2 linked regions of the Nonomuraea africana genome follow. The protein of the gene in region 1 interacts with the protein of each later gene in a pairwise test. Links are inferred from orthologs where the notes say so. Each region holds a gene or a part of one and is shown in the gene's direction. Other genes may lie near its edges. The genes, in order: H4W81_RS20760 and H4W81_RS30725.

Region 1 (5,108 bases):
CTCCTGCTCAACACCGTGCTCAACCGCGACTCCTTCACCCAGAGCACGCTGCGCGACGAGATCGCCCAGCTGCAGCGCGAGAGCAGCAGCCTCGAGCAGCAGATCATCCGCGAGGAGCAGCCGGGCGCCCTGGCCGACAAGGCGGAGAAGCAGGGCCAGGCGTGGGACCCGACGGCCAACTCGATCGAGGTAGGCGCGAACAGGTGAGGGAGACAGGCGGCCGGGGGCAGGGTCCCGGTCGTGGCGGTTCCGGCGCCGGCTCTCAGGGAGGGCCCGGCGCCGTTCGTCGTACGCCCGGAGGTCCCGGACGGTCGGGACGGCAGGGCGGGGCGGGCCGTCCCTCGCCCGACGATCCACCCCGCCGCAACAGACCCGACGACACCGACCGTCGCCCCAGACCCGACGACGCCGACCGCCGGAGCCGGCCGGACGACGCCGGCCGCCGCGACCGTCCTGACGACGCCGGCCGTCCCCGCCAGGACGACACCGAGCGCCGCAAGGGCCGTCAGGCCCGCGGGGACGATCCCTTCGACCTGCCGAGGGGTCTCACCGGGGCCGCGGCGCAGGAGAGCAGGCGCGCCCGTGCCGAGGACACCGTGCCCCAGCCGCGGGCCGGCGCACAGCGGCGCGGGCCGCGGCCCCCGCAGGGTCCGCCCCAGGGCCCGCCCAGGGCCGACTCCCGCCGGCAGGGGCGCAGGCCGCCGCCGCCGCCCCGCCCCCCGCTGGTACTGCGCCTGGGCAACCCGCGCAGGCGGATCAACATCGGCCTGATCGGCATGACCTTCATCCTGTCGATCTTCGCCGGGCGGCTCATCCAGCTGCAGGGCCTCGACTCCAAGATCTACCAGGCCAAGGCGGCCGACCAGCGGGTGATCAGCGAGACCATCCAGGCCAAGCGCGGCTCGATCACCGACGTCAACGGGCACGAGCTGGCCGTCACGATCGAGGCGCGCGAGGTCGCGATCGACCCGAGCAAGGTGCCCGCCGCCCGGCGCGCCCACGTGGCCGCCGTGCTGGCCAAGGAGCTGAACAAGCTTCCCGCCGAGGTCACCGCGAAGCTGGCCAGGGTCACCTCGCGGTACGAGCTGATCGCCCGCGACGTCGACCCCGTCGTCGCCGACCGGCTGCTGGAGCAGGAGCTGCCCGCGGTCACCACCAAGAAGACCTACCGCAGGACCTATCCCGCGGGCGACCTGGCCGGCACGCTGATCGGCTTCGTCGGCAACGACGGCACCGGCCTCGAGGGCGTCGAGCAGATGCGCAACTCCGTGCTGGCGGGCCGCGACGGCAAGCAGAGCGTGGAGCAGGGCCGCGACGGCCAGCGCATCCCGATGACCCGCAGCCAGCGCCAGGCCCCGGTCGAGGGCAGCGACGTGCGGCTGACCATCGACCGCGACGTCCAGTGGGCCGCCCAGAAGGCCATCACCGCGCAGGTCGCCGCCAGCGGCGCCCTCAGCGGCACGGTGATCGTGATGGACGTCAAGACCGCCCAGATCATCGCCATGGCCAACGCCCCCGAGCTCGACCTGAACAACTGGCAGAAGGCGGGCGACACCTCCTACGTCAACCGCGCGGTGTCGGAGGTCTTCGAGCCGGGCAGCACCAACAAGGTCATCACCGCGGCCGCCGCGATCGAGGCGAGAGCCGTCACGCCCCAGACGACCTTCAGGGTGGCCGACCACATCAGGTGCGCCGACCAGACGCTGAAGGACTCCCATCCGCACCCGACGAAAGTCATGACGTTCAAGGAGATCGTCGAGACCTCCAGCAACGTCGGCACCATCCACGCCGCGCGCCGGGTAGGTGACCAGGGGCTGTACACGATGCTGAGGAACTTCGGCTTCGGCTCGCGGCCCGGCCTCGGCCTGCCGGGCGAGGAGGCGGGCCTGCTGCCGAACCACACGAGCTGGTCGGGCACCCAGCGCTGCACGGTGGCCTACGGGCAGGGCGTGTCGGTGACCGCGCTGCAGACCGCGAGCGTCTACCAGACCATCGCCAACGGCGGGGTCAGGATCCAGCCGCAGATCGTGGCGGGCACGACCGGCCCGAACGGCAGGTTCGTCCCCTCCCGCCCGGGTAAGCAGACCAGGGTGGTCAGCCAGGCCACGGCAGGCGAGATCGCGTCCATGCTCGAGGGCGCGGTCAGCGCGGAGGGCACCGGTACCCTTGCCGCCATCCCCGGATACCGGGTGGCGGGCAAGACAGGCACCGCGAACCGATACGATCAGCAATTGGGCCGCTACAACGGCTACACCGCCTCTTTCGTTGGTTTCGCCCCCGCGGACAAGCCCGAGCTCGTGGTGCTCGCGGTGGTGCAGAAGCCGGCCAAGGACATCTACGGCGGGCACATCGCGGCCCCTGTGTTCAAGGACGTGATGACGTTCGCCATCAAGAGCAGGAAGATTCCGCCCACAGGCCCGTCCGCGTCACCCGCGCGGATCGGCGCCGGACAATGAACAGGGAGGGTACGCTCTCGCCGTGCGTCCCCCGTCGTCTATGCGCCCCAAGACCAGCCCGCCCCGGCCACTGAGCGGGCTGGCGGCCATGCTTGACGCCCCGTCAGGCAGCTCACGTTCACCGCTGGCCGCCGTCACCGGCGTCACGATCGACTCGCGCCAGGTCGTCCCCGGCGACCTCTACGTGGCGCTGCCCGGCAACAGCGCCCACGGCGCCGACTTCTCCGCGCAGGCGATGGCGAGCGGCGCGGTGGCGATCCTGACCGACCCGGCCGGCCGCGACGCCGCGGCCGCCACGGGCCTGCCCGTCCTCGTCCTCGGCGACCCCCGCCGCGTGCTCGGCCAGATCTCCTCCTGGGTGTACGGCCAGCCCGCCCACGACATCTCCGTCCTCGGCGTCACGGGCACCAGCGGCAAGTCGACCATCACGTTCCTGCTGGAGGCCGGGCTGCGCGCCGCGGGCCACACCACGGGCCTCGTCGGCGGCGTCGAGGTCCACGCGGCCGACCTGGTCATCGAACCCAAGCTGACCACGCCCGAGGCCACCGACCTGCACGGCCTGTTCGCCCTCATGCGCGAGCGCGGCGTCACCGCCGCGGCCATGGAGGTCTCCAGCCACGCGCTGGCGCTCGGCAGGGTCGACGGCGTCTTCTTCGACGTGGCCCTGTTCACCAACCTCTCCCAGGACCACCTCGACTTCCACAAGGACCTCGACGACTACTTCGCCACCAAGGTGAAGCTGTTCCAGCCCGAGTTCAGCAGGACGGGCGTGACCAACCTCGACGACCGCCACGGCCGTGAGCTGCTGAAACTCGCCGCGATCCCGATGACCACGTTCTCCGCCGCGGGCGATCCCGAGGCCGACTGGCGCGCGCTCGACGTCAGGCTCGGCGCCGACGGGAGCGCCTTCAGGGTGGTCGGCCCCGGCGGCGTCGAGGACGACGTGGCGATCTCCCTGCCCGGACCGTTCAACGTCGCCAACGCGCTCGGCGCGATCGTCACGCTGGTCGAGGCGGGGGTGCCGCTGCGCGCCGCCGTCCACGGGGTGGGTTCGATGACCGGCGTGCCCGGCCGGATGCAGCGCATCACCGCCGCCGACGCCGAGTTCCAGGCCGTGGTCGACTATTCTCACAAACCGGGCGCCGTCGAGTCCGTGCTCGAGTCGCTGCGCGCCATCACCGCGGGCCGGCTGACCATCGTGCTCGGCTGCGGCGGCGACCGCGACAAGGGCAAGCGCCCGCTCATGGGCGAGGCTGCCGCGAGGCTGGCCGATGTGGCGATTTTCACCAGCGACAACCCGCGTTCGGAAGACCCGCTGGCGATCCTGGCCGCGATGATGGACGGAGCGCTGCGGGTGCCGCCCGGCACGCGCGCCCACGTGATCGTCGAGCCCGACAGGGCCGCGGCGATCGGCCTGGCGATCGGCACCGCCCAGCGCGGCGACGTGGTCGTCGTGGCGGGCAAGGGCCATGAGCAGGGCCAGTACATCTCAGGTGAGGTGATCCCCTTCGACGACAGGGCCGTCGTCGCCGGGGCGATCGACGCACGCAAGGAAAGCAGGAAGAACCTATGATCCCGTTGCCGCTGGCCAGGATCGCCGACATCACTTCCGGCGCCCTGTCGGGCATGGCCGACCCCCGCGCCGTGGTGCGCGGTCCCGTCGTGATCGACTCGCGGGAGGTCGAGCCGGGATCCCTGTTCGTGGCGATCAAGGGCGCTCGCGTCGACGGTCACGACTACGCCGCCCAGGCGATCGAGGCGGGCGCCGTGGCGGTGCTGGCCACCAGGCCGGTCGCGGCGCCCGCGGTGATCGTGACCGACATCTTCGCCGCGCTGGCCGCGCTCGGCACGGCCGTGGCGGCCGCGCTCCCGAACGCCACCGTGGTCGGCATCACGGGTTCGGCCGGCAAGACGACCACCAAGGACCTGCTGGCCAGGCTGACCGCGCGGATGGGTCCCAGCATCGCGCCGGTCGGCTCGCTCAACAACGAGATCGGCCATCCGCTCACCGTGATGAAGGCCGACCACGAGACCAGGTTCCTGGTGCTCGAGCTGAGCGCGCGCTACGCGGGCGACATCGCGCACCTGGCGCGCGTCGCGCCGCCGCGCATCGGCGTGGTGCTCAACGTCGGCACCGCGCACATCGGCGTGTTCGGCGGCAAGGAGGCCATCGCGCAGGCCAAGGGCGAGCTGGTCGAGGCGCTGCCGTCCGACGGGGTGGCGGTGCTCAACGCCGACGACCCGCTGGTGCGCCAGATGGCCTCCCGCTCCAAGGCGCGGGTCACCTACTTCGGCAGGAGCGAGGACGCCGCCGTCCGGGCCGAGGACATCGTCGTCGACGAGCGGGGGCGCGCCTCCTTCACGCTGCGCACCCCTTCGGGCGCCGCGCACGTCGCGCTCAGGCTGTACGGCGAGCACGCCGTGGAGAACGCGCTCGCCGCCGCGGCCGCCGCCTACGAGCTCGGTCTGCCCGTGGCGACCATCGCCGACGAGCTGTCAGAGGCCGAGCCGCGCAGCAGGTGGCGCATGGAGGTCACCGAGCGCCCCGACGGGGTCACCGTCATCAACGACGCCTACAACGCCAACCCCGACTCGATGCGGTCCGCCTTCCGCACGCTCGGCGTGCTCGGCAAGGACCGCCGCCGCTTCGCC
Region 2 (7,284 bases), 2.1 Mb from region 1 along the record:
GCGTCCCCGTTGGAGGGGGCGCAGGCGGCCACGCCCAGAAGGATGGCGAGCAGAGCGGAACGCATGGCCTAGTAGCCTACGCGAATGAATCGTCGCTGGTCAGGCATCTACGACAACGGTCTTGGCCGCCTTGTCGTGCAGGGCCTGCTTGCGCCGGTCGAACAGGATCCAACCATCGTCGACGATGCTCAAGCAGCACAGAGCGCTGAGCACGGCGGCGACCAGCTGGCTGATCGCCCACCTCTGACCAGGGCAAACCTCTACAGGTTGCCGCGGCGCTCCTGCTCGCGCTCGATCGCCTCGAACAGCGCCTTGAAGTTGCCCTTGCCGAAGCCGAGCGAGCCGTGCCGTTCGATCAGCTCGAAGAAGACCGTCGGGCGGTCCTGCACCGGCTTGGTGAAGATCTGCAGCAGGTAGCCGTCCTCGTCGCGATCGACGAGGATCTTGCGCTTCTTCAGCTCCTCGATCGGCGCCCGCACCTGGCCGATCCTGGCGCGCAGCTCGGGGTCGTCGTAGTAGGAGTCGGGGGTGTCGAGGAAGTCGACGCCCGCCGCCCGCATGTTGTCGACGGTGGTGAGGATGTCGTTGGTGGCCAGCGCGATGTGCTGCACGCCGGGGCCGCCGTAGAACTCGAGGTACTCGTCGATCTGCGACTTCTTGCGGCTGATCGCAGGCTCGTTGAGCGGGAACTTCACCTTGCGCGTGCCGTCCGCGACGACCTTCGACATCAGCGCGGAGTACTCGGTGGCGATGTCGTCGCCGATGAACTCCGCCATGTTGGTGAAGCCCATCACCCGCTTGTAGAACTCCACCCACTCGTCCATCTTGCCGAGCTCGACGTTGCCGACGCAGTGGTCGACCGCCTGGAAGAAGCGCTTGGCGGGCGGCTGCGTGATCGGCTCGGCCGCGCGGTAGCCGGGCAGGTAGGCGCCCGAGTAGTTGGAGCGGTCGACGAGGGTGTGCCGGGTCTCGCCGTAGGTGGCGATGGCCGCGATCACCACCTTCCCGTGCTCGTCCTCCATCGTGTACGGCTCGGCGAGCCCGCGCGCCCCCTGCGCGACGGCGTGCGCGTAGGCCGCCTCGACGTCGGGCACCTCGATGGCCAGGTCGATCACGCCGTCACCGTGCTCGGCGACATGACGCGCCAGGTCCGTGCCGGGACGAACCGAAGCGCGGAACTCGAAACGGGCCCCACCCGAGGTCAGGACGTAGGCCACCTCGTCCCTGCTGCCGTTCTCTGGGCCGCGGTAGGCCACCAGCCGCATCCCGAACGCGGTGGAGTAGTAGTGGGCCGCCTGCTTGGCGTTGCCCACGGCGAACACCACGGCATCCATGCCTTTGACCGGAAACACGTCGCTCATACGGCTAACTCTTGATTTGTATGGACGGCATGCGCAACTGTCACTTGAAATAGTGGACAATTTGTCCATGACCATCGACGAACTGGACGCCAAACTGCTCAGTCTGCTCGCCAACGAGCCGCGCCTGGGTGTGCTGGAGTATTCCCGGCGGCTCGGCGTCGCCCGCGGCACCGTCCAGGCCCGGCTCGACCGCATGATCGCCAGGGGGGTCATCACCGGGTTCGGGCCCGACGTCTCGCCCACCGCGCTGGGCTACGACGTGACCGCGTTCGTGACGATGGAGATCAGGCAGGTCAGCGGGCACGACCCGGTCGCCGACCGCCTCGCGCACATCCCGGAGGTGCTGGAGGTCCACACCATCACGGGCGGCAGCGACCTGCTGTGCAGGGTCGTCGCGCGCAGCAACTCCGACCTGCAGCGGGTCATCGACCAGATTGTCGATGTTCAGGGGGTTCTGCGGACCTCTTCGGTCATCGTGCTCGACACACCCGTCCCATACCGAGTTCTGCCGTTGGTCGCCGATGTCCCACGACGCGGCGTCCGCAAGCCCTAGCATCGTTACCGATCGTTTATTCTTGGCCTTCCGCCCAGCTGACGGGGGTTTGCTGAGCTTGCGATCGGGGGCGCTTGTGCGGATTGGTGGGGACAAGGGCATGCGGAAGCGACGCATCCTTCGCTACGTGGCCATCTCGTTCGGCGTCGGAATCGTCGCGTTGATCGGCCTGTTCGGGGTGGCGTGGGCGATGACCCCCATCCCCGACAGCACGCAGAAGGAAGCCACCGCCCAGGGCTCGGTGATCTACTACCGCGACGGCAAGAGCGTGCTGGCCAAGCAGGGCGTCAACCGTAGGAACGTCAAGCTCGAGCAGGTGCCCGAGCACGTGCGCGAGGCCGTGATCGCCGCCGAGAACCGGTCCTTCTACACCGACAGCGGCGTGTCCTTCAAGGGCACCGCCCGCGCCGTCTGGTCCACCGTCACGGGCAAGCAGCTGCAGGGCGGCTCCACCATCACCCAGCAGATGGTCCGCAACTACTACAGCGGCCTCAGCCAGGAACGCTCGATCACCAGGAAGTTCAAGGAGATCCTGATCTCCATCAAGGTCGACCAGTCGAAGTCGAAGGACTGGGTGCTGGAGCAGTACCTCAACACCATCTACTTCGGCAGGGGCGCCAACGGCATCCAGGCCGCCGCGCAGGCCTACTTCGGCAAGGACGTCGCCAAGCTGTCGGTGTCGGAGGGCGCCTACCTGGCCGCGGTCATCCAGCAGCCCAGCAGGTTCGCCGACCCGCAGGGCGCCGACCTCGACGCGGCCAGGACGAGGTGGAAGGCGATCGTCGACGCCATGGTGAAGACCAAGGCGATCACCGCCGACCAGGCGGCGGCGCAGATCTTCCCCACGCTCGGCGAGCCCAAGGCCGCCTTCAGCCTCAAGGGCCAGGACCAGGTCATGGTCGACAGGGTGCGCGAGGAGCTGCACGCCCGCGGCTACACCGACGAGGACATCAACGGCGGCGGCCTGAAGATCGTCACGACGTTCGACAAGGACCTCATGGCCGCGGCCGAGCGAGCGGTGAAGTCCGTCGTGCCGTCCGGCACGCCGAAGAAGGTCCGCACCGGCCTGGCCGCGGTCGATCCCGCGACCGGCGAGGTCGTCGCCTTCTACGGCGGGCGCAAGGACCAGTCGTGGGACAACGCCTTCTCCGCCAAGGTGCAGGCGGGCTCGACCTTCAAGCCCTACACGCTGGCGGCCGCGCTCGACAACGGCTACAGCCTGTCCACCACGGTCGACGGCAACTCACCCATCACCGTGCCCGGCGCCTCCCAGCCCATCCCCAACGACAGCGGGCGCTCCTACGGTCACATCGACCTGGTGCGGGCCACCCAGAACTCCGTCAACACCGCCTTCGTCGACCTCGGCCAGAAGGTCGGCCTGGACAAGGTGGCCAAGACCGCCGAGCTGGCGGGCATCCCCGCAGGCCAGCTCCAGCCGCACCAGGCGGCCGCCTCCTTCCCGCTCGGCGTCGCCTCGGTGAGCGCCGTGCAGAACGCCTCGGGCTTCGCCAGCCTGGCCAACGGCGGTGTCCACATGGAGACGCACGTCATCAAGTCGGTGACCGACACCTACGGCAAGAAGAAGGTCGTCAAGCCCAAGGCCACGATCGTGGTGAGCAAGCAGGCCGCCGCCGACACGATCTACGCCATGGAGCAGGTCGTGAAGTACGGCACCGGCACCGGCGCCCGCCTCTACGACCGGCCCGTCGCCGGGAAGACCGGCACCACCGACAGCTCGGGCGCCGTCTGGTTCAACGGCTTCACGCCGCAGCTGGCCACCGCGGTCAACATGTTCCGCGACGACAACAAGACCGTCGAGATCCCCGGGTACGGCGTGCAGTTCGGCGGCCAGCTCCCCGCGCGCATCTGGAAGGCCTTCATGACCGAGGCCCTCGCCGACGAGCCGGTCGAGCAGTTCCCCGAGCCCTCCGACCACGGCTACGGCTGGGACGACTACCGCGACGGCGGCGACGACGTCGGCAACGGCTACGACCAGCGCGACAACGGCGACTGGACCGAGCGGTGGCGCGACGAGGGACGCGGTGACGAGGAGTTCGGCTCGCCGCCGCCCTCGCCGCCCGACTCCTCGACCCCCGACACGCCGACCATTCCGGAGGAGACCGACAGGGGCGACGCCAACTCCGAGGAGGAGCAGCAGTCGGATCAGCAGCCCGCCCGGCCGGATTCGAACGCCACGTCCGGGCCCGGCGAGCTGGACGACACCTCAACCCCGCCAGGCCGCTAGCTCCTTCCGCAGGTCGGCGGGCGTGGTCACCGGCAGCCGGCAGGTGAACCCCCTGCAGACGTAGGCCGCGGGAGCCCCTTCGACGGGCCCGCGCCCCTTCAGAAGCGGCACGACCGCCCCAGCCCCGTCCGGCGCGGTTCCCGTCTCGGTGCCGAGGGCCACGACCAGGCCGGGGACGTCGGCGAGCAGCGCCGCCCTGTGCAGCGCCGCCGTGCGCGGGTCGTCCCCGGGCCCGACCACGGCCACCTCGACGGGGCCCGCGAGCGCGGCCCGCGCCACGGCGAGCCCCCACCCGGCGAACCTGGCGTGCCCTCTGGCCAGCACGGAGACCGTGCCGAGCGCCGCCTCCGCCGCCTCCCTGTGCCGGGCGGAGCCGGTCAGCGCCGCATAGGACAGCAGCGCCCCCGCGGCGGCGAACTGGCCCGATGGGGTGGCGTTGTCGGCGGGGTCCTGCGGACGCTGGAAGAGCCGCTCGGCGTCGTCCGCGGTGTCGAAGAAGCCGCCCCGGCCGTCGGCGAACCGGTCGAGCACCACGTCGAGCAGGCGGCCGGCCAGCTCGAACCAGGGGGTCTCGCCGGTCACGCCGTAGAGCGCGATCAGGCCCTCCGCCAGGTTCGCGTAGTCGTCGAGCACTCCGGCGTTCCGGCCTGGCCGTCCGTCGCGCGAGGTCCTGAGCAGCCGGTCGCCGGTGACGTGCGTCTCCGCCAGGAGCGTCGCGGCCGCGCGGGCCGCCTCGACCAGGTCGGGACGCTCGAAGACCGTTCCGGTCTCGGCGAGGGCGGCGACGGCCAGGCCGTTCCACGAGGCGACCACCTTGTCGTCGCGGCCGGGCCGTACGCGCTGGTCCCTCGCGGCCATCAGCCGCGCGCGCACCCGCGCGAACCTGGCGGGGTCGTCGGGGTCCTCCAGCAGTTGCAGCACCGAGGAACCGTGCTCGAAGGTGCCCGTCACCTCGAACAGGTCGACGGCCCAGTCCGCGTCCTCGCCGAGGACCTCACGCAGTTGCGCGGGCGTCCAGACGTAGAATCTGCCCTCCTCGCCCTCGCTGTCGGCGTCGAGCGCCGAGGCGAACCCGCCCTCGGGCGTACGCATCTCGCGCAGCAGCCAGTCGGCGGTCTCCAGCGCCACCCTGCGGGCCAGCGGCGCGCCCGTGGCCCTCCACCAGTGCGTGTAGACCCTCAGCAGCAGCGCGTTGTCGTAGAGCATCTTCTCGAAGTGCGGCACGACCCACTCCGCGTCGACGCTGTAGCGGGCGAACCCGCCGCCGAGCTGGTCGTAGATCCCGCCGCGCGCCATCGCCTCGAGTGTCCTGCCCGACATGTCGTGCTCGCCGCTTCTCAGCAGGAACTCCAGCACCATCGACGGCGGGAACTTCGGCGCCCCGCCGAAGCCGCCGCGCGCCGGATCGAAGGACTGCTCCAGATTCCGGACGGCCAGCTCCAGCGTCTCCGCCGTCGGCAGCGGGCCGCTCGGCAGGGTCGCGCCGCTGTTGAGCGCCTCGACGACCTTCGAGCCCTGTTCGAGCACCTGCTCCCTGTCGCCCGTCCACGCGTTGTGCACGCCCACCAGCAGCCGCTGGAACTGCGGCCTCGGGAAGTAGGTGCCGCAGTAGAACGGGTGGCCCTCAGGAGTGGCGAAAACGGTCATCGGCCAGCCGCCGTGCTGCGTCATGGCCTGCGTGGCGCTCATGTAGACCGCGTCGACGTCGGGCCGTTCCTCGCGGTCGACCTTGACGTTGACGAAGTACGCGTTCATGAGCCGCGCGGTCTCGTCGTCCTCGAAGCTCTCGTGCGCCATGACGTGACACCAGTGGCAGGCCGAGTAGCCCACCGAGATCAGCAGGGGCACCTCCCGCCGCCTGGCCTCCTCGAACGCCTCCTGTCCCCACTCGAACCAGTCGACCGGGTTGGCGGCGTGCTGCTGGAGGTAGGGGCTGGTGGCGTGCTGCAGCCTGTTCATACGACCAGCCTCTCACGCGCGCGGCCGTCACCGGAGGTCGCGCGGAGCCTCGACGGCAGCCCTCGACGGCAGCGCTGCCTCTTCGACTGATGGGCGCGGTGGGGCGTAGGTTACGGAGCGTGGACCTAGACTTCGTGAGCGCTCACGCCGGGCGCCCCGCCACCGGACTGACCCGCAGGGATGTGGCCCGCGCGCTGCTGGCCGTACCGTCGGGGGTGGCTCTTGTGGCCATGCCCGACCTGCGCAGAGCCATGCTGGCCGTGGGTAACCCGCTGTCGGCCACCTTCTGGGAGAGCGCCAGGGCCACGCTCAGCGCGATCGAGTCGGGCACGGCCACCGTCGGCGACGTGCAGCGCTGGCTTGAGGCGACGGGCAGCGAGCCCATCCTGCTCACGCCCAGCTACTTCGTCTGGCCGGAGGAGGACGAGCGCGGTCCCGTCGCCGAGGAGATGCACGCGAGGTTCGTCGCCTACCTGGAGGAGCGCATCGAGGCGGGCGAGATCGACCCCGACCTGCTGGCCAAGGGCGACAAGGCGGCCCGCGCCGCCTACGAGGAGCTGCAGGAACACTGGCTCAACACCCCGCTGCCCGACGGCAGGGTGCCGAGCGTGGTGGTCGGCGACGAGCAGGACGAGGAGCTGTTCGCCGCGTGGGACGAGGAGGAGGCCTACGCGCTGGCCGAGCTGCGGCGGATCATGTCCGAGCTGCCCAAGCGGCCCGAACTGCCCGAGGCCGAGCTGAGTCAGGCCGCCACCAGGCTCCGCGAGCTGCTCGCCTTCCCCGGCTACCCGGGCAGCGTGCTGCGGGCCTGCGCGGGCTTCGAGGGCGGGCTCATCCCGGACGACGACCGCGAGCTGTGGCTCAGGGTCGTCGCGGGCATCGCCGGGCCCATCTCCGACCTCGACGACGACGGGAGCGAGGAGGAGGACGAGCTCGACGAGGAGCTCACCCACGAGGAGGCGGCCCTTGCCGCCCTGTGCGCCATCCACCACGCCGACTGGCTCGCCGCCGTGGCCGCGCTGGCCAGGCTCGGCCCCGGCGTGCTCGCCTCCCCTGAGCGCATCTCCAGGCTGATCGCCGAGTCCGAGGACATCACGGTCGACATGGACGACCCCGACGACCTCGACACCACGGAGACCCTCTTCACCCACGTGACCGCGCTGTGG

Evidence for each region.
Region 2: the proteins of H4W81_RS20760 (region 1) and H4W81_RS30725 interact in binary tests that used the Escherichia coli proteins (3 or more experiments, as listed by UniProt). The link is inferred for Nonomuraea africana from one-to-one orthologs.

Annotation. Positions count from the first base shown.
Region 1 is NZ_JADBEF010000001.1:4,398,844-4,403,951, reverse strand. Bases 221-3,116 are described here. They hold H4W81_RS20760 (peptidoglycan D,D-transpeptidase FtsI family protein), read left to right. Parts: upstream 221-776; coding sequence 777-2,456; downstream 2,457-3,116. Other genes in these bases: H4W81_RS20755 (UDP-N-acetylmuramoyl-L-alanyl-D-glutamate--2,6-diaminopimelate ligase), read left to right, coding at 2,497-3,116. In the rest of the region: cell division protein FtsL, read left to right, coding at 1-207; more of H4W81_RS20755, read left to right, coding at 3,117-4,029; H4W81_RS20750 (UDP-N-acetylmuramoyl-tripeptide--D-alanyl-D-alanine ligase), read left to right, coding at 4,026-5,108. UniProt on the Escherichia coli protein: Essential cell division protein that catalyzes cross-linking of the peptidoglycan cell wall at the division septum. Required for localization of FtsN.
Region 2 is NZ_JADBEF010000001.1:6,493,224-6,500,507, reverse strand. Bases 1,622-4,586 are described here. They hold H4W81_RS30725 (transglycosylase domain-containing protein), read left to right. Parts: upstream 1,622-2,014; coding sequence 2,015-4,159; downstream 4,160-4,586. Other genes in these bases: H4W81_RS30720 (thioredoxin domain-containing protein), read right to left, coding at 4,139-4,586; H4W81_RS30730 (Lrp/AsnC family transcriptional regulator), read left to right, coding at 1,622-1,914. Outside these bases: H4W81_RS30740 (M1 family metallopeptidase), read right to left, coding at 1-65; H4W81_RS47765 (RDD family protein), read right to left, coding at 100-192; hppD (4-hydroxyphenylpyruvate dioxygenase), read right to left, coding at 261-1,361; more of H4W81_RS30730, read left to right, coding at 1,429-1,621; more of H4W81_RS30720, read right to left, coding at 4,587-6,118; H4W81_RS30715 (hypothetical protein), read left to right, coding at 6,238-7,284. UniProt on the Escherichia coli protein: Cell wall formation. Synthesis of cross-linked peptidoglycan from the lipid intermediates.